DNA from 3 places in the Sporanaerobacter sp. genome. Region 3 is predicted to be linked to each of the others. Evidence: a T-box and tRNA genes for the amino acid it is inferred to sense, from the RefSeq annotation. Region 3 holds a T-box; the other regions hold tRNA genes.
The links. The T-box of region 3 lies ahead of ACFWUA_RS06865 (proline--tRNA ligase). A T-box ahead of a tRNA ligase gene usually reads a tRNA of that ligase, here a tRNA-Pro.

Region 1 (7,985 bases), 780 kb from region 3:
AATGTACCTAATTTCAATATATGAGTTATAAAAGTGGCAAGTAAAAATATTGTGTCAACAAAGTGAAAAATTTGACATGGATTATGATATATTGTTCGCTAACAAAATCAAGTCAAAACTCCTAAACATAGTGATATAGTTGTATTTAAAACTGATTTTAAAAATAAAATGGGAATAAATAAAAACTTTATCAAAAGAGTAATTGGTATTGAAGGCGACAAAATTGTTATCACAAATGGTAAAGTATATGTCAATGATGTTTTATTAGATGAACCTTATATCAAGGTTGATTATACTCATGGTGATATTGATATAATTGTTCCATATAATAAAGTATTTGTAATGGGAGACAATAGAGATAATAGTTTTGACAGTAGAAGTCCTGAAGTTGGTTGTATTGATGTTTCAAGTATTAAAGCAATTGTACCATTTAGATTTTATCCATTTAATAAATTTGGCAAAGTGAATTAATTTCACCTTGCCATTGTTTTTAGATGCAACACAAGGGGTCAGTCCCCTTGTGTTATTTGATTTTTCTCATAATTATATCTTCGTGTTTTGATACTTTGGCTTCTATTCTCTCTAATTGTTGAGAATTTTGTATTTGCCCATCAAACAATGCTTCTATCTTAGGCATAATCTCATGCTCTATCATTGCATTTGTTTTTTTAAGCCCTCCTTTTATGCCTGTTACATCCCCTTTTAATCCAGCTACGTCCCCTTTTAATCCACCTACATCCCCTTTTAATCCAGCTACATCCCCCTTTATGTCTGTTATGTCTTTCTCTATAGTGTCAAATCTTTGGTTAAATTCAATATACATTTTTTCCATTAACTCAAAAATTTTATCTTCCATACCGTGACTTCCCTCCTATTAAAACAATTATATCATATGCTTTTGTAGATTTATATTGTTTTTTCAAAGAATTGACACTATATTGTAAGTCAGAGTAAATACTATGATACCGGCCATTATGACACCGGATATAATTGCAGTTAGTGCTTTTTTGAAATTCAATTTAAGTAGTGTTGCTGCGATGCATCCTGTCCAAGCTCCAGTAGTTGGCAAGGGTATTGCTACCAATATAAATAAACCCAATATACTGTATTTTTTTATCTTATCTCTACTTCTCTTTAGAGTTCTATTTTTCACCCATGCTACAGCTTTAGAAAATAGCTTTGTGTTTTCAAGAAAATTCATCACAGGCTCCAACAATTTAAGTAAAAAAGGAACTATAATACTGTTTCCCAATATACTTATGATTGTGCTTTCAATAGGGCTTAGTCCCAAAGATACTCCAAGGGGTATCGCCCCTCTTAGTTCAGAAAGTGGCATTGCAGCTACTATAAATACTTTTAGTTCCTCACTCATCTCAATCCTCCTATAGCGTATTAGTTTATTATATTCTATACACTAGAAAAAAAACCTTTAAACTTTAAAAAATATTTTAAAATAGTGAGAAATAGCGAGAATAATGTAGATTTAAAGCGATATTTTATTATATTTTTATATATTCACTATTTTTAATATGTGCATTGGAAGTGAAAATCCACTATACTATAAGAGTCGGCGGTTGACGGGGTGTAGCGCAGTTTGGTAGCGCACGTGGTTTGGGACCATGGGGCCGGGGGTTCGAATCCCTCCACCCCGACCACCAAAAGAAGGATTGAGTACTCAATCCTTCTTTTTTTATTTTTATGATATCTAGAAAAGTTCTATGCTGTGGGTCATAAATCGTCCAGCCAAACGAAACGTCCCCGTGGTGGACATTGTCAAAGTATTGTAATGTATTTGTAACCTATTTGATATATTATAATTATATAATTATCTTCAAAGGTACCCTTTTAGAAAGGTTGATGTGATGAAAAAAATATTGGGAGCTATGAGAAGAGCTATCGAGGATTTTGACTTAATTCAAGATGGTGATAAAATTGGAGTAGGGCTTTCTGGTGGAAAGGACAGTATGGTCCTTTTATATGCACTAAAACTCTATCAGAGATTTAGTCCAGAAAACTTTGAATTGGAAGCTTTCACAGTAAATCTTGGATATGAAGATTTTGATACAGAAACCATAAGAAAGTATTGTGAAAGTATTGATGTGCCTTTCAATCTCAAGGAAACAAATATAAAGGATATAGTATTTGAAGCAAGAAAAGAAAAAAACCCCTGTGCTCTCTGTGCCAATATGCGTAGAGGTGCCATACACAATTCCCTTAAGGAAAAAGATTTCAACAAGCTTGCCTTGGCCCATCATGGAGATGATGCATTGGATACCCTTTTTTTAAGTATGCTCTATGAAGGAAGAATAAATACCCTTCAGCCTTTAACCTATCTAGATAGAAAACAGTTATATGTCATTCGTCCTTTTTTATATCTGTCGGAATATGACATAAAAGGAGCCATAAACAAATATGAAATCCCAGTAGTTAAAAACCCTTGTCCTGTCGACAAGAAAACCAAAAGAGAATACATTCACAATCTCTTAAAAAATATATACAAAGAAATTCCTGGGTGCAGAGATAGGCTCCTTAGGGCGATACAAAATGGCGAAGAACTAAATCTTTGGTTTTAATGAAAAGTGAGGTGGAGAAATGAACAATAGTTTTAAGAAGTTCTTAGTAAGTTTAATTGCAATATCGTTAATTCTTAGTGGCAATATTTTTTCAATAGCTGAAGCAAAAAAGACACAAGATCAAACTTATACAATATATGAAACAACAAACGCAGAAGATCTTTCCAGTGGGGTAGTTCATGAAAATGTACTTAAGTTTACCAACAAGGGTTGGTGGAATATAAATGTATTGAGAGTAAATTTAGAAGATGAGTATACAGAAATAAAGGGGTTATTTAGCAGCAAGGGAATTTCAAGCAGAGAAAAGGTGAGCACTATGGTGAAGGAGTCCAATGCCATAGCTGGAGTCAATGGGGATTTCTTTGAGTATAAACCTTTTCCAAGTCCAATAGGCACCTTGATAAATGATGGTGAAATCATATCATCTCCAATGGCAAAAGAATATGCAAAACCTGCTTTTGTACTTACAGATAGCAAGAATGCTTCAATTACCTATTTTGATAAAAGACTTGCAGCTGTATCTTCTGCTACAGGAGTAGAAGTCATTCTTTCAGCTATAAACAAAGTTAGTCAAGCCTATGAAGAAGTAATGCTCTACAACAAACACTGGGGAGCTAAATCCATAGGAAATAAACTTCACAAAGACCTTATAGAAATAGTAGTAGTAGACAATATTGTAACTGATGTAAGAATTGGGCAACCACCAGTAGATATCCCTGAAAATGGCTACATACTTGCTGGAAGGGGAAGAGTAGAAGAAAGGCTTTTAAATAATTTTCACTTAGGAGACACAGTGGAACTTAAACTTTCCACTACTCCAAACTATGAAAATATAAAGATGGCAATTGGCGGCGGAAGCATAATCCTTAAAAATGGGGTTCCAATGAATACAGACATAGCTGCAAATGGATTAGATCCAAGAACAGGAATAGGAATTTCTAAAGATGGCAAAGAACTTATCATTGCAACTATAGATGGTAGAGATTCATCTTTCAAGGGAGTCACTGGAAAAACCTTTGGGTCCATAATGAAAGAATTGGGAGCCAATGATGCACTGCTATTTGATGGCGGTGGCTCTACTACTATGGCAGTTAAATATGTAGATGAAGAAAATGTAAAAGTTGTCAACAAACCTTCTGATGGAGGAGAAAGAAAAGTTATAAATGGTGTAGGAGTATTTTCAAATGCACCTAAGGGAAATCTTTCTAGTATAAAAGTCACAACTGATGACAAGAATATGTTTTTAAATACTACAAGAAGATTTAATATAAAAGGATATGATGAATACAAAAATCCTATAGAAGTAGATCAAGAAAAAGTCACCTATACTGTAGAAGGAATCAAAGGTGAATTCAATGGAAATACATTAAAAGCCCTATCCACTGGAAAAGGCAAAGTAATTGCAAACTATGAAGGTATCACTTCTTCTATCGATATTCAAGTGTTTGAAACTGTAAGAGATATAGTTTCAGATATAGATAAATTCACTATAGATATAAATAGTCAAAAGAACTTAGGAGTTTTCTATGGAAAAGATAGAGATGGATTTGATGCAATAGTATATCCTGAAGATGTAAAATGGGAAATCATAGGAGATGTTGGAAGAGTTGAAAATGGCATATTCTACAGTAGTAGCGAACCAAGTTCTGGTGCCATCACTGCTAGAATTGGAGATGGGGTAGAAAATATATTAGTGGCTGTAGGAAGCAAGGGAGTTCTTATTGAATCCTTTGAAGATTTAAATAGAGTATCTTTTTCTTCTTATCCAGCTGAAGTCTCAGGAAGTATTGGATTGGTAAGTGAAGCCAAAGAAGGCAATGGCTCTTTAAGTCTTAAATATGACTTTACAGTAGGAGATAAGACTAGAGCCGCTTATGTCAACTTAAATCCTAATGATCAAAAGGGAATACTACTAGATGGAAATCCTAAAAAGCTAGGTCTTTGGGTATATGGAGATGAAGGAAACTCTTGGCTTAGAGGCAATATCACAGATAAAAATGGTACTGAATACAATATAGATTTTGCAAAAGTAGTGGATTGGACAGGATGGCAATATATCACAGCTGATATTCCTTCAAATATTACTTATCCAATCACTTTAAATAAAATATATCTAGTAGAAACAGATCCTGTAAAAAAAGGCAGCGGAGAAATTTACATGGATGGCCTTGTAGCCATATATCCTTCATCATATAAAAATATGGTACTACCTGCCTCCAGTAATATGACTGATGTGAAAAATAAGGAAGTAAAAAAAGATAAAAATGGTTTTTCCTTTATAGTCACCTCTGCTCCACAAAATTTAGACGATGTAGTTAAATATAAAGCTAGTGACAAAATCAAATCCAATGTAAACAAACACGATTTAGCTATATTCATGGGTGGTAGCACAGCTGATTTCAAGAAAGGCCTAAAACCTAAAACAATCATTGATGTAAAAAGTGGATACAAACCTTATAGATATGGAAATGTACTCTTCATCAAAGCTGATAGCTCCAAAAATGGACTTAGAGCTACAAATCCAGAACAATGGCTATGGCTTAAACATGATTTAGAAAATGCAAAAGAAAAAAATATAGTTGTCATATTGCCAACTCCAATATTTGGCAATGGAGGATTCACTGATAAACTTGAAGCAGAACTTCTACACAGCATACTTTCTGAAGTCAAATTAAATGGAAAAGATGTTTGGGTAGTTTATGGAGGAAATGGAACTAATACCGATTTAAAGGATGGAATTAGATACATTCAAGTAAATTCAAAAGGAGTTTCAAATCCTCAAGATATCTACAATATCAGCATGGCTGAATTTGTGGTAAATAAAGACAATATCACATATCAAATAAAGCCTGTTTTTCAAAGACCTAAAATCCAGTAGAAATTGAATGAAAAAGGTGCTAACTTAAAGTTAGCACCTTTTTCATTCAAGCTTTTTTATCCAATTCCCAAATACCCAGTAAGTTTTATCATCTGAGGTCTTTACCTTATAAAAATAAAATCCCCTCTTAAGATTTGGCCCTTCTAGTATAGTCATCTCCGTATTTTCTTTGATTTTCCCTATTTCCTTTCCATAGGGAGAAGACAAAAGAACTATATATTTTTTCCCATCAGCAACCACCTTGTCACCTTTATTGTATATGATGATATCACCTTTATGAGTTTCTTTTGGCGGATTTATTTTAGTTTTATTTTTTGGTACTCCTCTTGAAGGAATACTTCCTCTATTGATGGGAACTATATCTTGCCCATATTGTTTTTTTGCAACTGAATAAATTTTGTTTTGATAAGTATTTGAATTTACATTTGGATTATTCCTCTCCAAAAGTCCATTGTAAGCCCAAAGAGCAAAATACCAATTTTCCAATGTATTTGGATCCATATCTCCTATTTGAGGCATTCTATCATTGGCATATCTCCACTTGGCAAGAAGGACATCTGCCCCAGCTTCAATATTATATACAGGATCATTTTTAAGTTTATTCGAATCATAGCCCCTACTATGAACTTGCATGATACCTATATTGCCACTTCTGCTTGTATATGGAGTACCATTGTCTGTAAACTGTCTAAAAGAACTCTCTACATTTGCTATAGCCTTTAAAATAACACTAGGTATTCCTCTCTTTTTTGCTATTTCTTCAACCAATTTTTCCGTTTCTTTTCTTGACAATTTTTTGCCCACTTCACAATAAGCCGTACTAAAGGCTCCCACCACTATCATGAGTAGCAGAAGAAAAGATAAAATCTTTCTTCTCATAAAAAACCCCCCAATTTAAAGATTACAAGCTTGGATTTTGCCTTTTAAATTGCTCATAGAGCATTTTAGCTAAACCTATACCTTGACCTTTCTTTGCTACTTCCTTTGAAATTTCTTCATCAAACATATCTTCAAATATCTTTGTAGCAGTGCTCTTTTCTATAAATCCATCTTCAGGTATAGTATTTCTCATTTCTTTCATCATCATATGAATGAAAATAGCCTCAAAATCCTTACATACATTCACAAGTTCTTCATCTTTATTGGTCTCTTTTGCACCTTCTATTTTTCTCTCTAAAATAGACTCATCTGGAGTACGCCTTATGATAAAATCATTTGGAAGAATTTCCATATTGTCACCTCAATTATCTCTTCAAATTGTTAACTATCTGCAGCATTTCATCTGAAGTCTGTATTGCCTTGGAATTTATCTCATAGGCTCTTTGAGCAGTAATCATCTTCACCATTTCTTCTACCACTTGAACATTAGAAGCTTCCAAATATCCTGATACAAATCTTGATTTCATCTCTTCCGCTTCCACTGGTATTTCTTCTCCTGAAGCTTCGCTGGCACTATATAAATTCATTCCTTCCCCTACAAGCCCTTCAGGATTCATGAAATTCACCAATTTAAGTCTCCCTATATCGACTATTTCTCCATCTTCATCTTTTCCTGTTATATATCCAAATTCATCTATATTTATATCCCTCAAGCCACTTTCAAAAACTATTTCATCTTCATCCTCACTAAGCACTGTATATCCTTCCGAAGTCACCAATTTCCCTTCGTCTCCATCTATGCTCAATTTAAAACTCCCATCTCTTGTATATCTAATATCACCATTGGGAAGTTCTATGGCAAAAAACCCTTCTCCATCTATAGCCACATCATATGGATTTTGAGTTTCTATAAAACTACTAGTTCTAAAATCCCTTTTAGTAGCAGTAGGCATCACTCCATGACCTACTTCTAAATTTACAGGTCTGCCTTGTTCATCAGTCAAATTGCTTCTCTTCATATTGGCATAAAACAAATCCTTAAACTCTGCTCTTTGAGTTTTATAAGCTGTAGTATTTACATTGGAAAGATTGTTGGCAATAGTATCTATATTTAGCTGTTGAGCCCTCATTCCAGTAGCTGCAGTCCACATAGCCCTCATTTTTTCTCACTCTCCTATACTCTTCCTATTTCATTTGCTGATTTTTCAAGCATTTCATCCTGAACTCTTATGGCTTTTTGGCAAGATTCAAAATTTCTCAAAAGATTTATCATCTCTACCATTTCTTTTATAGAATCCACATTAGATTCTTCCAAAAAACCTTGAAGTACTTCTCCACTAAAAGGTATTTCTTCCCCTTCTACATCTTCAGGTATTTGATATAGATTATTCCCTATTTTCCTTAGATATTCCTTGTTGTCCAAATCCACTACATCAAGCATAGATACATTTAATTCTTCTCCTCTAGCTATGACTATAGGTCCATTTTGGCCCAATACTCTATAGCCATCAACCGTCGTCAATTCTCCATTTGCATTCACAGTAAAAGCACCATTTCTCGTATAGTAAGTTTCACCATCATCTCCTTGAACTTTAAAAAACCCACTTCCATTCAAGGCTACATCATATTTCCCACCAGTTTCCACCATTGCTCCT
Region 2 (7,985 bases), 810 kb from region 3:
TTTCATTTCTTCAAGGGAATTTTATCACTCTAACTAATTTAAGGGATGATGAAATACAAAGAATTATAGATTATAGATTAAGTCCAATAAATGTTTCTGTTCATACAACTAATCCTGAATTGAGAATAAAAATGCTTAACAATAAAAATGCTGGGAAAATATATAGTATTTTAGAAAGGTTTAGTCAAGCTAAAATTGAGGTTCATTGTCAAATAGTTCTAGTTCCAGGAGTAAATGATGGGGCAGAACTTGATAGAACACTAGGAGATTTATCTAAACTTTATCCAAGCGTGAATAGTGTGGCAGTAGTACCGGTAGGTATTACTAAATACAGGGAAGGTCTTCCTAAACTTGAGCCTTTTAATGAAGTATCTTCCCTTGAATTTTTAAAATATATAAGAAATAAGCAGGAAGAATATTTAAAAAAGCTAGGTACCAGATTTGTTTTCCCATCTGATGAATTTTATGCAATGACTAATATTGATCCTCCATCTTATGAGGAATATGAGAAGTTTCTTCAGCTAGAAAATGGTGTAGGACTTATGAGACTTTTTTCATATGAAGTAGATAGGGAAATAGAGAAATTAAAAGATAATATAAGTTTAAAAAACAAGTATATTGTTGCAACAGGAACATTAGCTTATGAGTTTATAAAATCAATTTGTGACAAAGTCATGGCTAATATAAGTGGATTGGAAATAAAAGTTGTTCCAATAAAAAATTATTTTTTTGGAACGACTATTACTGTTTCAGGTCTTATAACAGGACAAGATTTGATTAATCAATTGAAAGAATATAAAAATTTTGATGCTTTAATAATACCTAATTCAATGCTTAGAAGTGGAGAAAAAGTTTTTTTAGATGATTTGACAATTGAAGATATTGAAAAAGTGCTAAATATTAAAGTTATTCCAACAAAGGTTAAAGGAAAAGATTTTATAAATATATTTACAAAGGATATGAGGTGATACTATGAGACCAGTTGTATGTATAGTTGGGAGACCAAATGTAGGGAAATCTACTCTTTTTAATAGAATAGTAGGTAGGAGAATTTCAATTACAGAAGATAAGCCTGGAGTTACTAGAGATAGAATTTATGCAGAGGCTGAATGGTTGAATAAATATTTTATTTTGATAGATACAGGAGGTATTGAACCATATAGTGAGGATACTATATTATCTCAAATTAGAAGACAGGCAGAGGTAGCCATAGATACAGCAGATGTGATACTTTTTGTTGTAGATGGGCTAGAAGGTATAACTGCTTCTGATAGAGAAATAGCAAATATGCTTAGAAAATCTGGGAAAAAGGTTATATTAGTTTGTAATAAGATAGATACACCAAAAACACCTCCTGATATATACGAATTTTATGAATTAGGTTTAGGAGACCCTGTAGTAGTATCTGCAGGACAAAGTTTAGGATTAGGAGATTTATTAGATGAAGTAGTAGAAAATTTTCCTGAGGACAAAGATACGGAGTATGACGAAGATACAATTAAAGTTGCTGTAATTGGAAAGCCAAATGCGGGGAAATCATCTCTTATAAATTGTATATTAGGAGAAGAAAGAGTCATTGTAAGCGATATACCTGGCACAACAAGAGATGCTATAGATACTTATTTCGAGTACAAAGATGATAAGTATGTGTTTATTGATACAGCAGGAATCAGAAGAAAGAGAAATATTGACGAAAATATTGAAAAATATAGTGTCATAAGATCTTTAACTGCTATAGATAGATCAGATGTATGTATATTGATAATTGATGCAACACAAGGGGTTACAGAACAAGATGCTAAAATAGCTGGTCATGCTTATGAAAGAGGAAAAGCTCTTATAATTGCCATAAATAAATGGGATTTAATTGAGAAATCAGATAAGACATATTTGGAATTTGAAAAAGAAGTCAGAAATGTTTTATCTTTCGTTACCTATGCACCTATAGTTTTAATATCTGCGAAAACTGGCAAAAGGGTAAATAAAGTTTTTGAACTAATAAAAGAAGTGTACAGTAGCTATACGAAAAGGATTAGCACAGGTATATTTAATGATATTTTAAATGAAGCAGTCATTTTAAATCAGCCACCAACAGATAAGGGAAGACGATTAAAAATATATTATGGAACACAAGTAGGTATTAAACCACCAAAGTTTGTCATATTTATTAATGATAGAGAACTTTCACATTTTTCTTATGAGAGATATTTAGAAAATCAGATCCGTCAAAATTTTGGATTTGAAGGCACTCCAATCCAGCTTGAATTTAAAGAAAAGGGGGATTAATTTGAACAAAATTATACTTATAGCTATTATTTCTTATTTTATCGGAAACTTTTCCTCTGCATATATTTTAGGAAAAGCATGTAAAAACAAAGATATAAGGCAGTATGGAAGTGGCAATGCTGGTGCAACAAATGCGTTAAGGGTTTTTGGAGTTAAAATAGGCCTTATATCATTTATTTTAGATATTTTAAAAGGAATCATTGCTGTAAACATAGGAAATTATTTTATGGGCTACAATGGAGCATTAATTGCAGGAGTGTTTGTAGTTATAGGCCATGATTGGCCAGTATTTCTAAAATTCAAAGGTGGTAAAGGCATTGCGACTTCACTTGGCGTTATGTTATATCTACATTTACCTACAGCTATTATTTGCATAGCTATAGGATTTACTATCATAGGTATGACAAGGTATGTATCCCTAGGTTCAATAGTAGCAACCTGTCTAGTACCGATTTTAGGAATCATTTTAAAGAAACCTTTTGACTTGAAATTTTTCATTTGTACAATTGTATTAGCTTCAATGGCAATATTTAGGCATAGAAGTAATATAAAAAGACTTAAAAATGGAGAGGAGTCAAAATTGGGTGAAAAAGTAAAATAAACTAATGAATAAATATAGGAGGTTTGACATACATGGTAGAAAAAATTGCAGTTATAGGGGGAGGAAGTTGGGGCACTGCTTTAGCTATACTTCTTTCTAAAAAAGGATGCGAGGTTGATCTATGGGTAAGAAGTGACAAGCAATGTGAAGAGATGAGAACATCTAGAGAAAATTTAAAATATTTGCCAGGAGTGATTATTCCCAACAATGTAAATTTAACTTCAGATTTTGAAAAAGCTATTTATGACAAAGATATTCTAGTAATGTCCGTTCCTTCTCATGCTGTAAGAGAAACTTTAGCAAATGGGCAAAAATGCATAAGACAAAATCAGATAATTGTAAATGTGGCAAAAGGAATAGAAAATGAGAGCCTTATGAGAATTTCTGAAATTGTTAATGAAATCCTTCCAGAAAATAAGTATGCTATTCTTTCAGGACCATCTCATGCTGAAGAAGTTGCAAGGGATATCCCTACTACTGTAGTTGTAGCATCAAAAGAAAAGGAGGTTGCCCAGTATATACAAGATGTATTTATGGCACCTAAATTTAGAGTTTATACAAATCCTGATGTCATAGGAGTAGAACTGGGTGGGTCCTTGAAAAATGTAATTGCTCTTGGAGCAGGAATTTCAGATGGACTAGGATACGGTGATAATACTAAGGCTGCTCTTATGACAAGAGGAATAATTGAAATGGCTAGGATTGGAGAAAAAATGGGTGCTAATTATGAAACTTTTGCAGGTCTTGCTGGTATTGGAGATTTAATAGTTACATGTACAAGCATGCATAGTAGAAATAGAAGAGCTGGTATACTTATAGGAGAGGGCAAGAGTTTAGAAGAAGCTGTTGAAAGTGTAGGAATGGTAGTAGAAGGTATAAAAACTACTAAATCTGCCTATGAACTTTCTTTGAGATATAAGGCTACGATGCCTATTACTAAAGAAATATATGAAGTTCTCTATGAAGGAAAAGATGTAAGAAATTCTGTTGTGAATTTAATGCTTAGAGATAAAAAACATGAAATGGAAGATATAGCTAAAATTTTAGATAGTGAATGGTAAAGACATACTTATAAGTATGTCTTTTATTTTTATGGCGTCTGTCATATTCTCAAGCTAAGTACATATATATAATGTTAGGAAACCAATATATAATTGGAATACAATGAAAAGGAGGTAAAATGGTGGAGAAATTTGACATATATAAAGATATTGCTGAAAGAACAGATGGAGATATCTATGTTGGGGTAGTAGGACCTGTAAGAACTGGTAAATCAACTTTTATTAAACGTTTCATGGAACTGTTGGTTATTCCAAATATAGAAAACAAGTATAAAAAAGAAAGAGCTAAAGATGAATTACCTTTAAGTGGAGCAGGAAAAACTATTATGACAACAGAACCAAAGTTTGTTCCCAATGAAGCCGTAGAGCTTACTCTAAAGGATAATGTCAGATTTAAATTAAGAATGGTAGATTGTGTTGGCTACTTAGTTAAAGGTGCTATTGGGCATGAAGAAGATAATATACCTAGAATGGTTACTACACCATGGTATGAAAAAGAAATACCTTTTGAAGAAGCAGCAGAGATAGGAACAAGGAAAGTGATAACAGATCATTCTACTATTGGAATAGTTGTTACTACGGATGGCTCTATTACAGATATAGACAGATCAAATTACATAAAAGCTGAAGAGAGAGTAATAAATGAACTAAAAGAATTGGAAAAACCCTTTATAATTCTTTTGAATTCTAAACATCCCAATTTAGATAGTACAATTGCTTTAAGAGAAAGTCTTGAAGAGAAGTACAATGTTTCTGTAATTGCAGTGGATTGCTTAAACATGGATATAACTGATGTGGAAAAAATATTTGAAAAAATACTCTATGAATTTCCAGTCAAAGAAATCAAAATAAATTTACCAGGTTGGATGGAAGGATTAAATAGAAATCATTGGATAAAATCTAATATTTTAGAATCTTTGAAAGAGTCTATTGAAACTCTTCAAAAGTTAAGTGAAATAAATTCTGTTGTAGAAACTTTAAGTGAACTTGAAACAATAAAGGAAACTAGAATTAAAGAGATAAATTTAGGAGAGGGAGTAGCTAATATAGATATAGTTTTGGAAGATAGTATGTTTTATAATGTTCTGAAAGAAATTACAGGATATGGTATACAGGGTGATTATCAGCTTATAGGTCTTATTTCTAAATTATCTCAAGCAAAGCATGAGTATGATAAAATAGAAAAGGCCTTGACAGATGCTAAAGAATTTGGATATGGCTTGGTAAGCCCAAGTTTAGATGAACTTGAATTAGATGAACCAGAGATATATAGGCAGGGGAATAGATTTGGAGTAAAGCTAAAAGCTAAAGCACCATCGCTTCATTTAATAAGAGCAGATATTACTACCGAGGTATCCCCTCTTATAGGAACAGAAAGCCAAAGTGAAGAGTTAGTTAAATACTTTTTAGATGAATTCGAAGGAGATCCATCTAAAATATGGCAATCAAATTTATTTGGAAAGTCATTATATGATCTTGTAAATGAACAACTACAAGGAAAACTTGATATGATGCCAGATGATGTAAGACGGAAGATTAGAAAAACGCTAGAAAGAATAATAAACGATGGAAGCGGAGGCCTCATCTGTATTATAATCTAATATAGATAAGGAAAGTTTAAAAATAAGAGGATAGAAAATTTTAATTTTCTATCCTCTTATTTATGGTCGGGATGACTGGATTTGAACCAGCGACCCCAAGTCCCCCAGACTTGTGCGCTACCATACTGCGCTACATCCCGATGACATAATTATATTATATATTAGGATTAAGTGTTTGTAAAGTAGGTTTAAGTAAGTGTAGATATGTGTTATACTTAATAATAATAAATACTAATATAGATGGAGGTATTCAATTGATAGTATATATTAAGTATTTTTTGCTTATGTTATTTATGGTCAGTGTCATTGGATATATATTTGCAGTACTTAAAGAAAAACTATATCTTAAAAACAATATTATTCTGATAAATAAAAAATCCATAACTCAAGAACATATTGATGAAGCTGATATGAAAGAATTTGTTTTTGATGGGTGCAAGGTGAAGTCAGGGGATGAAATAAAAGTAGTACTAAAAGGCAAGCAAAAATTAGAGGGCATAGTTATTGGAGCAAAGAAAAAGGAAAGAGCTATACTCATGGTTACTCATGATGATAAGATAAGGAAGTTAAATATTGATAATATCATTAAATTTAAAATTGTAAGTAAATATGGAAAGTTTTTTTAAAATTTTAAAATGGGTCTTAAGACCTAAAAAAAATTTTAAAGTTTTGAAGGAAAAATAGAAGAAATAGAGAATTAGTATATAAGGTTAATTATTCATGAAGGATGGTATAATATGTCAAAAGGAAAAAGAGATAAAAAACGAAAGAGAAAAAAGTGGATTAGAGCTGCGTTTATTTCTTTTATTCTTATCTATTTGATATTTAGAAGTGTTCCAGCATTATATGCATCTAATTTAAAAACTGTCCTTGTGGAAGAGGGTACTATAGAAGATAGTGTTCATTTTTTAGGAATTGTAGTTAGAAATGAAAGAGTATATAGAGCTGACGGAGATGGGGAAATAAGCTTTTTTAAAAATGAAGGAGAGAGAGTTAAAGTAGGAGCAAAAATAGCTGAGTTATCACTTAAAGAGGAGGATTCCTCTTTAGAAAGTGAACTAGAAGAAGTAAATAAAAAGATAGAATCTATAGAAAAGGTAAATAAGCAAAAAGAAATAGCAAAGAAAGATGAAATTAAATCTGAAAAGAATACTGAACTTGTTATTGCGGAACTTCAAGATAATATAATAAATGGGAATTATGATGAAACTGCACAATTGAAAGAAGAGCTATATTGTTCGTTAGGAAAGAAAAACAACGCTATAGGTGAAAACACTCTTGCCAATCAGAGTTTAGATAATTTAAGAAAGAAAAAAGAAGAGTTAACTAAGGAAATACAAAATAGTACTGTGAATTATTTTTCTCAAGAGGCGGGAATTGTTAGCTTTAAGATTGATGGGTTTGAAGAAATATATAGTGGGAAAAATATTTTAAATTACACATTAGAAGATATAAGGGATAAAGAAGCAGAAACTAAAGTCAGTAAAAATAAATCAGTTGTAAATGTAGGGGATGCACTATTTAAGATAATGGATAATTACAATTGGTATTTGCTAGTAGATGTTGATGACATAAAAGAAATAAAGTCTCTAAAAGAAGGAGATATGCTTTCGGTTTGTTTAGATGGCAGAGATGAAGAACTAAAGGGCAGAATAATAAAAATACAGCCTAAAAATGGACAAGGCTTGGTTGCAATTAGGCTTGATACTCATTTTCATGATTATTATGAAAAGAGGAATGTAGATGTTAAGATAATTAAATCTAAGAATGAAGGCTTAAAGGTTCCTACAAAAGCTATTTGTGAAAAAGATGGTTTAAATGGTGTTTATATTAAAGATATTAGTGGAATAATAAGATTTAGACCAGTTAAAATATTAGGTCAAAATGAAGAATATGCTATTGTTTCTAAGGGAAACAATAATAATCTTATCGATATTGAAGGAAGTGATAAAAAAATTAAAACCATAAAAGTATTTGATGAAATTCTTTTGACTGGTGGAAAGGCTAAGGAAGGACAGATTATAGACTGACAACGAGGGGGTGTTTAAAATTAGTATAAGAGATAATTTTTTGAGAGTAAAAGAGAATATTGAAAGTGCACTGATTGCTTCAGGAAGAAACAAAGACGATATTATTTTAGTTGGAGTCACCAAAACTGTTGATGTGGATAGTATAAATGAAGCTATAAGTTATGGCCTAGAGAACATAGGTGAGAATAAGGTACAAGAGATAATGGATAAATATGATAAAATAAAAGGAAATGTCAATTGGCATATGATAGGACATCTTCAGACCAATAAGGTAAAATATATTATAGATAAGGTTGACTTAATACATTCACTCGATAGAATGTCACTAGCAAAAGAGATAAATAAAAGGGCTGAATCAGAAAATATTATAAAAGATGTGCTTATCCAAGTAAATATAGCAGAAGAA
Region 3 (7,985 bases):
AAATTTTTTTCTAGGTTTCTAGTTAAAGTCACTATGGTTTCTATAAGTCTCTTGACATTTATAGGTTTCAAAATATAGTCATAAGGATGTACTTCAAAAGCAGATACTGCATACTTAGAATGTCCAGTGACAAAAACCATTTTTGTTTCAGGACTAATCTTTTGAATCATTCTACCTACTTCCAAACCATTTAAATCATCGCCTTCAAGTTCCATATCAAGAATAGCTATTTGTGGATTTTGAGCTATAACTATATCTACAGCATCTCTACTATTTGATGTATCAAATACTTCAGATTCAGTAGAATTTTCCAGTATGATTTTTTTGATAAATTTTCGAGTATAGACCTCGTCTTCTAAAACAAGAAATTTCATTAAAAATCATCCACTCCTACTTCTTTAGACAATTAGGCACATCTGGTTCATAAAAAATAAACACGCTAGCAGCATTAGCTCCTGTAGAAGCAACTATCCCTAATATTGATGCGAAAATAGAAAGAATACCTTTAATCATTTATTTCACCTCCTCAGTTTTTATAAATATTTTATTTAAAAAATTGTCTATTTCATTTATCGTCCAGTATCCAAAAGGAGTCATAAATAAAAGACTTTCAAAGGCTCCCAATGTAATAGCTGGAATATAGGTGTCTTTCCCGTGCTTGTCCAAAAATATTATAAGTATTAGCCAAGATATTAAAACAACAGTAGTTTTAATTTTTTGCTTTTTTATTTTCTCTTTTTCTTTTATAGGTTTTTTCTTGGTATCAGCAGGAATCCATTTAAGAATAGCTGCCACTCCTAAAGCCAATGTTATATAAAAAAGTATCTCATGAACAATTAAAACTTTGTCTAAAGAAGCTATTTCCCCTGAAATCAAAAAATTTACAACTCCAAAACTTAAACATCGCAAATAAGTACTAAAATGTACCCCTCCACCAAAATGACGAAAAATAGCAAAAGATACAATACAAAACATAGTATATTGAAAAATTCCTAAAAAGAAAGATAGTATAGCTATGACTAAAAATTTAATGACAGAATTCAAGATTATTTCCAAGCCATAAGCCCAAATTTCAACATCTTGTTTGCTTCCATCTAGTTTTTTAGCTAATTTAGTTGAAATTTTTAAAGCAAAATCTCTATTCACTTACTTCACCTTCTTTACATAGAAACATTATTTGAAAAACAGTATTTTCTTGACAATATACCTCTATAGTACCACCATATTTTTCTATAAGATTCTTGGTCAAAAACAATCCATATCCTCTTCCTACTGAACCTTTGGTAGTATATCCTGGCTCAAATATTTTATCTATTTCTACTTCAGATATCTTTTCTCCATTGTTAGACACTTCAAGAACATATTTGTCATATACATAATTGATTGCCAATACTACTTGTCTGTCATTTTTTTTCTTCATGACAATTTCAAAGGCATTGTCCAAGAGATTTCCCAATACACTACATAAATCCCAAGAACTTATCTTCAGTTTACTTAAGATGCAATTTATGGAAAATCCAAAATCTATATTGTTTATTTCTGCTACTTTTCTCTTTTCATTTATGAGAGCTGTCAAGGCCATATTCCCCACATATATGATATCATCTGTTCGACTATAGTTTTGGCTTAAACCATCAATATATTCCTTTGCAGATTGTATCTCATCTAAATAAATCATAGATTGAATGGTCTGAATATGTCTTTTATGTTCATGATTTTGAGTTCTCAACACATTGTACAAGCCTTCTATTTGTTTGAGATGAGTTTTTAAAAAATTCATTTCAATCTTATTTTCTATATCATCCCCAAGACCTTTTATAGATAGCAAAACAAAAATAGTTTGTATGCTAATAGCATAGTTTATAAAAATATACTGTTTACCTAAACCATAAAATTTATAAAACAAATAAAATGTCTGATTTATAACTAAAATAAGAATTCCTTGCATGAGTATTGTAAATAATACCAATATTGATTTATCTTTTAACAAAGTTTTTTCATCATTTTCATACATTTTTAAGTCGAATATGTAAATCTTTTTTTTATCTATATATACATATAATTCAACCATCAATATCCCACAAGGAACAAAATAAACCACATTTAGCCATGGATTTTGCATTAAACTTTCTGTATCACTTTTAAATATTGCAAATAAAATTGGAACTATTAAACTTTGTAATAATCCATTTATCAAAGAACTAGTTGAAATACAAATAAAAGAATATGTAAATTTTATTTGTAAAATCATTTTTATTAAAATTAAAGAAGATAATATAAATATAGCTGTGTGAATCCCATAAATCGTAGCATTTTTTCTCGTAAAATATACAATTATAGAAACTATACATGATATCAAAAAAAATTTTCTAATATCCACATCTAAATTAAATAGTTTAAATCCAAGTATCAAAGTAAGAAACATCTCAGGAATAGACTGAAATAGTACAACATACCAAGGTATTGAATACAACATAGACTTTCCACCTACAATCAATATTAAATTCAATATCAATATTCTACATTGTAAACAAATATCCTCTATATTTTTATGCTTATCATACAACTTTTTTCGTCAATATACTGCTTTTTTCGATAAATATAATACCAACACACATTAAATTTCTTAATTTTTTTAATTTCCTTCAACGAATTCTAACTGTCCAACGCAAAATAAATTAGGGCGTTAAAAACGCCCTAATTTATTTTTAATCCTTCTCTTTCAAACTCTTCTTCAATTTTACCCAATATTTCATCTACATGTATTTCGATTTTGTCATCACTACTTCTTAAAGAATATTCTACAATATTCTCACCTGCTTTTTTACCTACAGTTATTCTGATAGGAATTCCTATTAAATCTCTATCTTTAAATTTGACTCCTGCTCTCTCATTTCTATCATCTATTAATACTTCTAATCCTCTTTCTTTTAAAGAAGAGTATATCTTTTCTCCTAAATTTATTTGTTCTTCGCTTTTTATATTCACTACAGTTACAATCACATGATATGGGGCCACAACTAATGGCCATATGATTCCATTTTCGTCATGATATTGTTCTACTATAGCTGACATGCTTCTAGAAACTCCTATACCATAAGAACCCATAACAAATGGCTTTTCTTTGCCATTTTCATCTAAATAAGTAGCACCTAAACTTTCACTATATTTAGTTCCTAATTGAAATATATTCCCTACTTCTATTCCTCTATCCATCTTAAGTATCTTTCCACATTTTGGACAAATATCGCCCTTTTCAATCAGCAACAAATCTTTTACAACTTCACCTTTGAAATCTCTTCCATAGTTTACATTCTTGATATGATAATCTGTTTCATTAGCTCCTACTATAAAGTTTTTCATCTTGGTTATTCTTTCATCTATCAATAGTTTTACTTTTTCTTTTAATCCTATAGGCCCTGCAAATCCAACTTCTGCTCCTGTAATTCTTTTAACAGTTTCTTCATCTGCCAATTCCAATTCATGTTCTGCTATGCCCAAGTAATTGCACAATTTTACTTCATTTAATTCTCTATTGCCTGGCAAAACCACTACAACAACTTCGTCTTTAGCCTTATATACTAACGTTTTAGCAAATCCATCTTTTCCTCTATTGAAAAAAGAAGCTACATCCTCTATTGTCTTTGCATTTGGTGTATGAACTTTTTCCCAATCTAGTTCTTCTTTGTCCTGTTCTCCAATATTATAGACCACTTGAGCTTTTTCATCTGTAGCAGCATAGTCACAATTGTCACAATATGCAATTAAGCCCTCTCCAACTTCTGACATAGCCATGAACTCATGGGACACCTTTCCTCCCATAGCCCCTGTATCTCCCTGAACAACTTTGTAGTATAATTTTAGTCTATCGAAAACTTTTTCATAAGCTTTCCACATGATTTTGTAAGACTCTTCTAGTCCTTCTAGATCTTTATCATAGCTATAAGCATCTTTCATGATAAATTCTCTACTTCGTATGAGACCAAATCTTGGCCTCTTTTCATCCCTATATTTAGTTTGAATTTGATACAAATTCAAGGGAAGTTGTTTATAAGACTTCACTTCATCTTTTATAAGATTTGTAAAATATTCTTCATGAGTTGGTCCTAAACAAAATTCTCTGTCATTCCTATCCCTCAATTTGAACATTTCAGGACCAAAATTATCCCATCTGCCACTAGCTTCCCACAATTCTTTAGGCTGTATGGCAGACATCAAAAGTTCCTGTGAACCTGCAGCATCCATTTCTTCTCTAACTATTTGCTCTATTTTTCTTATAACTCTATACCCAAGAGGCAAATATGAATAAACCCCAGAAACTAATTTTCTCATCATCCCTGCTCTTAAAAGCAATTGGTGACTAGGTATTTCAGCCTCAGATGGCACTTCTCTTAAAGTTGGTAAATACAATTTAGACATTCTCATCTCTAATTCCTCCTTTAACTTTTTGGGAATAAAAAAACCTCCATCTCAAAATAGAGACGAAGGTATGCTTCGCGGTACCACTCTAATAGATTTAACATTTTAAATCCACTCGAAAGTTATAACGGAACTACCGTTTAGACCTACTTCTTTTCAATCTAAAAACTCAGGGACGGGTTCAATATAAAGAGGGTCAGAAATCTTCCACCTTATGATTTCCTCTCTTTTGACCATTCATATTTACTATTTCCCTTCACTGTAATGTATTAAATTAATTTAATTATTAATATAATACTAAAAAAAGATTTTTATGTCAAATAAAAATTTAATTTTTATTCAAAATACATACGCAATGAGCAGATATTCCTTCCTCTCTTCCTTCAAATCCAAGCCATTCTGTAGTAGTAGCTTTTATACTTATGTTGTCTATAGATATATTTAAAACTCTTCCTATGTTTTCTCTCATATTATGTATATAAGGTGCAAATTTAGGTCTTTGAGCCACTACTATACAGTCTATATTTCCAATTTCATACCCATTACTCAACATTATATCATAAACTTTCTCAAGAAGAACCATGCTAGATATATCCTTATATGCAATGTCTGTATCCGGAAAATGTTTTCCAATATCCCCCAAAGCCATTGCTCCTAAAATACTATCCATAATAGCATGAATTAAGACATCTGCATCTGAGTGACCTAATAGTCCCTTTTCATGAGGAATTTCTACTCCTCCCACAATTAATTTTCTTCCTTCTACCAGTTTATGAACATCATATCCTATACCTATTCTCATACAAACCACCCTATCTACCTTCAAATACAAAATTTCTTTTCTTAAAAATAATTTCTTTGCCTTTCAGCATGGATTCCGCAACTATTAAATCATCCGGAGTAGTAATCTTTATATTCTCATAAGAACCCATAATCATCTTTACATCAACTCCAATCCTCTCCACAAGCATACTATCATCAGTTCCAGTAAAATCGTCATCTAAAGCAGCTTTATAAGCTTGCATAATGATATGTCTTAAAAAACATTGGGGGGTTTGAGCTGCCCATATTTGACTTCTATCAGGAGTATTCATTACATCATTGTTGTCACTCACTATTTTTATAGTGTCTTTGACAGGTACTCCTACAACACAAGCTCCATATTTAATTACTCCTTCAATGCCATCTTCAATATTCTTAACTTTTATAAAAGGTCTTGCTCCATCGTGAATTAAAACTATTTCACACTCTTTATCTAAAGCCAGCAATCCATTATATACAGAATCTTGTCTTTCTTTTCCACCCTTAACAACCTTACTAACCTTTTTGAAATCATATTTTTTAACAATTTCTTTTTTGCAATATTCAATTTCGTCCTCTTTAGCCACTATAATTATCTCATCTACATATTTGCACATTTCAAATTTTTCCAGTGTATGAGCTAATACAGGCTTATTATCAATAAAAATAAATTGCTTATTTATTCTACTTCTCATTCTGTTGCTCATGCCTGCAGCAGCTACTACAACTGAAACAAAATTGTTTTCATACATATTTTTCACCTCTTAGTCATTATAGCATATTGAAAAATATTCAGAAATAGATTTGCGAAAATATGTTATCCTAAAAACAAAAAATATTAGGGTCTAAAACTAGACCCTAAACCGCTCTATCTACTACTGATTTTGGTTTAGCAAATATCATTCTCCCAGCAGAAGTTTGCAACACACTAGTCACTAAAACATCAATAGTCTCCCCAATATGTTTTTTACCACCTTCCACTACTATCATAGTTCCATCATCAAGATATGCAAGACCTTGACCTATTTCCTTTCCATCTCGTATCACTTGCACTACCATTTCTTCTCCTGGCAAAACTACTGGTTTAATAGCATTGGCAAGTTCATTTATATTTAGAACTTCTATTCCCTGCACTTCTGCTACTTTATTTAAATTGTAATCATTTGTAATAACTTTTCCTTTCATCTGCTGAGCAAGCTTTAAAAGTTTTGAATCCACTTCTTGTACTTCTTCAATCTTTTTATCACAAATAACAACTTCTATATCTAATTCTTTTTGAATTTTATTTAAAATATCAAGTCCTCTTCTTCCTCTATTTCTCTTTAGAGAATCTGATGAATCTGCAATACGTTGAAGTTCTTCAAGAACAAATTCGGGTATTATAAGAGGTCCTTCTACAAAACCAGTCTTACATATATCAGCTATTCTTCCATCTATTATAACACTAGTATCCAATATTTTAGGTGATGACTTGCTATTAGCCTTTACCTTTTCTTTGCTAGCATTTTTCTTAAAACCATTTAATGAATTTGTAAAATCATCCCTATTCCTAGTTGGAATCTTAATACCCAAATATCCAAATATCAAATACAATACAATAGAAACTATAACTCCTAAATAAGGGACTTTTATGTTATAAAACGGTTGACTTAAAAGATATGCTATAATTAACCCCACTATCAAGCCAACAGAACCTAAAATAATATCAGATGCAGGTCTGTTTTGAATTTCCACTTCTAAAAAATAAATGAACTTTTGTATGCCCTTTATGAAATACGATGATAAAAAAAAGAAAATAATTCCAGAAATAGCCATTATAATGACGAAAACAAAAAATGCAAAAAGTCCACCATCTGCTAATCTCAAAACTCCAATGTTTTTTAATCCAGCTGTAATCCCATATCCAATTAGAACTCCTATTAAAGATATTACAAATTTAGCAATTTTATCAACCATAAATTCACCTCCTCCTTAATATTATATATTTCCATAATAATAAATTATATAACAAAAAATTATAATTATATGATTTTTTAAATCTAGGACAGGAACTGCCCAAAGTTAAACCTACGAAAGACGCATAAGACTTAATTCCTAGAAAATGTTCTAGGAAACAGTAAAAACCCACTTATATGAGTGGTGGTAATTCACAGTGAAGGGCAATTTATGGCTTCATCTATTAGCGTTTCTGTTTGCTGTCTATCTATTCCCTTTGCCAGCACTAATTCGCTTACAAGCATTTGCTTAGCACTATTTAACATTTTTCTCTCACCCGTTGACAACCCTTTTTCAGCATCTCTTATCATGAGATTTCTAACTACTGACGCTATTTCATAAATATCCCCACTTTTTATTTTATCCATATTTAATCTGTAGCGTCTATTCCAGTTTTGAGGCATTTTAGTCTTACTTCCTTTTAGCACTTCAAATACTTGCTCTATTTCTTCGTCATCTATTATCTCTCTTATACCTATTTCTTTTACATTATCTACAGGAACCATTACTTTCATATCTCCAATAGGCATTTTCATTATATAGTATTTTCTTTTTCTTCCTAATATTTCTTTTTCTTCAATAGCCACAATTACACCTGCACCATGCATAGGATAAACAATTTTGTCTCCTATATTAAACATAACAAAACCTCCCAATATAATTCTCACTACTATAATAGTATACAATAATAGGGAATGAATGTCAAATTTATTATTTTACCACATAGCATGATATCTTGTCAACTCAAAGTTACTTCAATAATTTTCTTC

Region 1: it has a tRNA-Pro gene. The T-box ahead of ACFWUA_RS06865 (proline--tRNA ligase) is inferred to sense a tRNA for this amino acid. The anticodon was not compared.
Region 2: it has a tRNA-Pro gene. The T-box ahead of ACFWUA_RS06865 (proline--tRNA ligase) is inferred to sense a tRNA for this amino acid. The anticodon was not compared.

What each region holds. Positions count from the first base shown of each region.
Region 1 covers NZ_CP181252.1:647,610-655,594, forward strand. The annotation lists partial or broken gene lepB (signal peptidase I) at 121-471, shown strand; gene ACFWUA_RS03115 (hypothetical protein) at 524-856, opposite strand; gene ACFWUA_RS03120 (COG2426 family protein) at 920-1,372, opposite strand; tRNA gene ACFWUA_RS03125 (tRNA-Pro) at 1,579-1,655, shown strand; gene ACFWUA_RS03130 (tRNA lysidine(34) synthetase) at 1,863-2,573, shown strand; gene ACFWUA_RS03135 (phosphodiester glycosidase family protein) at 2,593-5,451, shown strand; gene ACFWUA_RS03140 (transglycosylase SLT domain-containing protein) at 5,494-6,330, opposite strand; gene ACFWUA_RS03145 (rod-binding protein) at 6,353-6,682, opposite strand; gene flgG (flagellar basal-body rod protein FlgG) at 6,696-7,490, opposite strand; gene ACFWUA_RS03155 (flagellar hook-basal body protein) at 7,505-7,985, opposite strand, start outside.
Region 2 covers NZ_CP181252.1:2,228,776-2,236,760, reverse strand. The annotation lists gene ACFWUA_RS11285 (DUF512 domain-containing protein) at 1-968, shown strand, start outside; gene der (ribosome biogenesis GTPase Der) at 973-2,286, shown strand; gene plsY (glycerol-3-phosphate 1-O-acyltransferase PlsY) at 2,288-2,887, shown strand; gene ACFWUA_RS11270 (NAD(P)H-dependent glycerol-3-phosphate dehydrogenase) at 2,920-3,948, shown strand; gene spoIVA (stage IV sporulation protein A) at 4,071-5,549, shown strand; tRNA gene ACFWUA_RS11260 (tRNA-Pro) at 5,613-5,689, opposite strand; gene ACFWUA_RS11255 (hypothetical protein) at 5,804-6,175, shown strand; gene ACFWUA_RS11250 (HlyD family efflux transporter periplasmic adaptor subunit) at 6,287-7,579, shown strand; gene ACFWUA_RS11245 (YggS family pyridoxal phosphate-dependent enzyme) at 7,599-7,985, shown strand, end outside.
Region 3 covers NZ_CP181252.1:1,423,484-1,431,468, reverse strand. The annotation lists gene ACFWUA_RS06885 (LytR/AlgR family response regulator transcription factor) at 1-374, opposite strand, end outside; gene ACFWUA_RS06880 (cyclic lactone autoinducer peptide) at 391-513, opposite strand; gene ACFWUA_RS06875 (accessory gene regulator ArgB-like protein) at 514-1,146, opposite strand; gene ACFWUA_RS06870 (sensor histidine kinase) at 1,139-2,476, opposite strand; gene ACFWUA_RS06865 (proline--tRNA ligase) at 2,698-4,425, opposite strand; T-box leader at 4,475-4,688, opposite strand; gene ispF (2-C-methyl-D-erythritol 2,4-cyclodiphosphate synthase) at 4,748-5,221, opposite strand; gene ispD (2-C-methyl-D-erythritol 4-phosphate cytidylyltransferase) at 5,232-5,972, opposite strand; gene ACFWUA_RS06850 (PIN/TRAM domain-containing protein) at 6,079-7,176, opposite strand; gene ACFWUA_RS06845 (CarD family transcriptional regulator) at 7,368-7,856, opposite strand.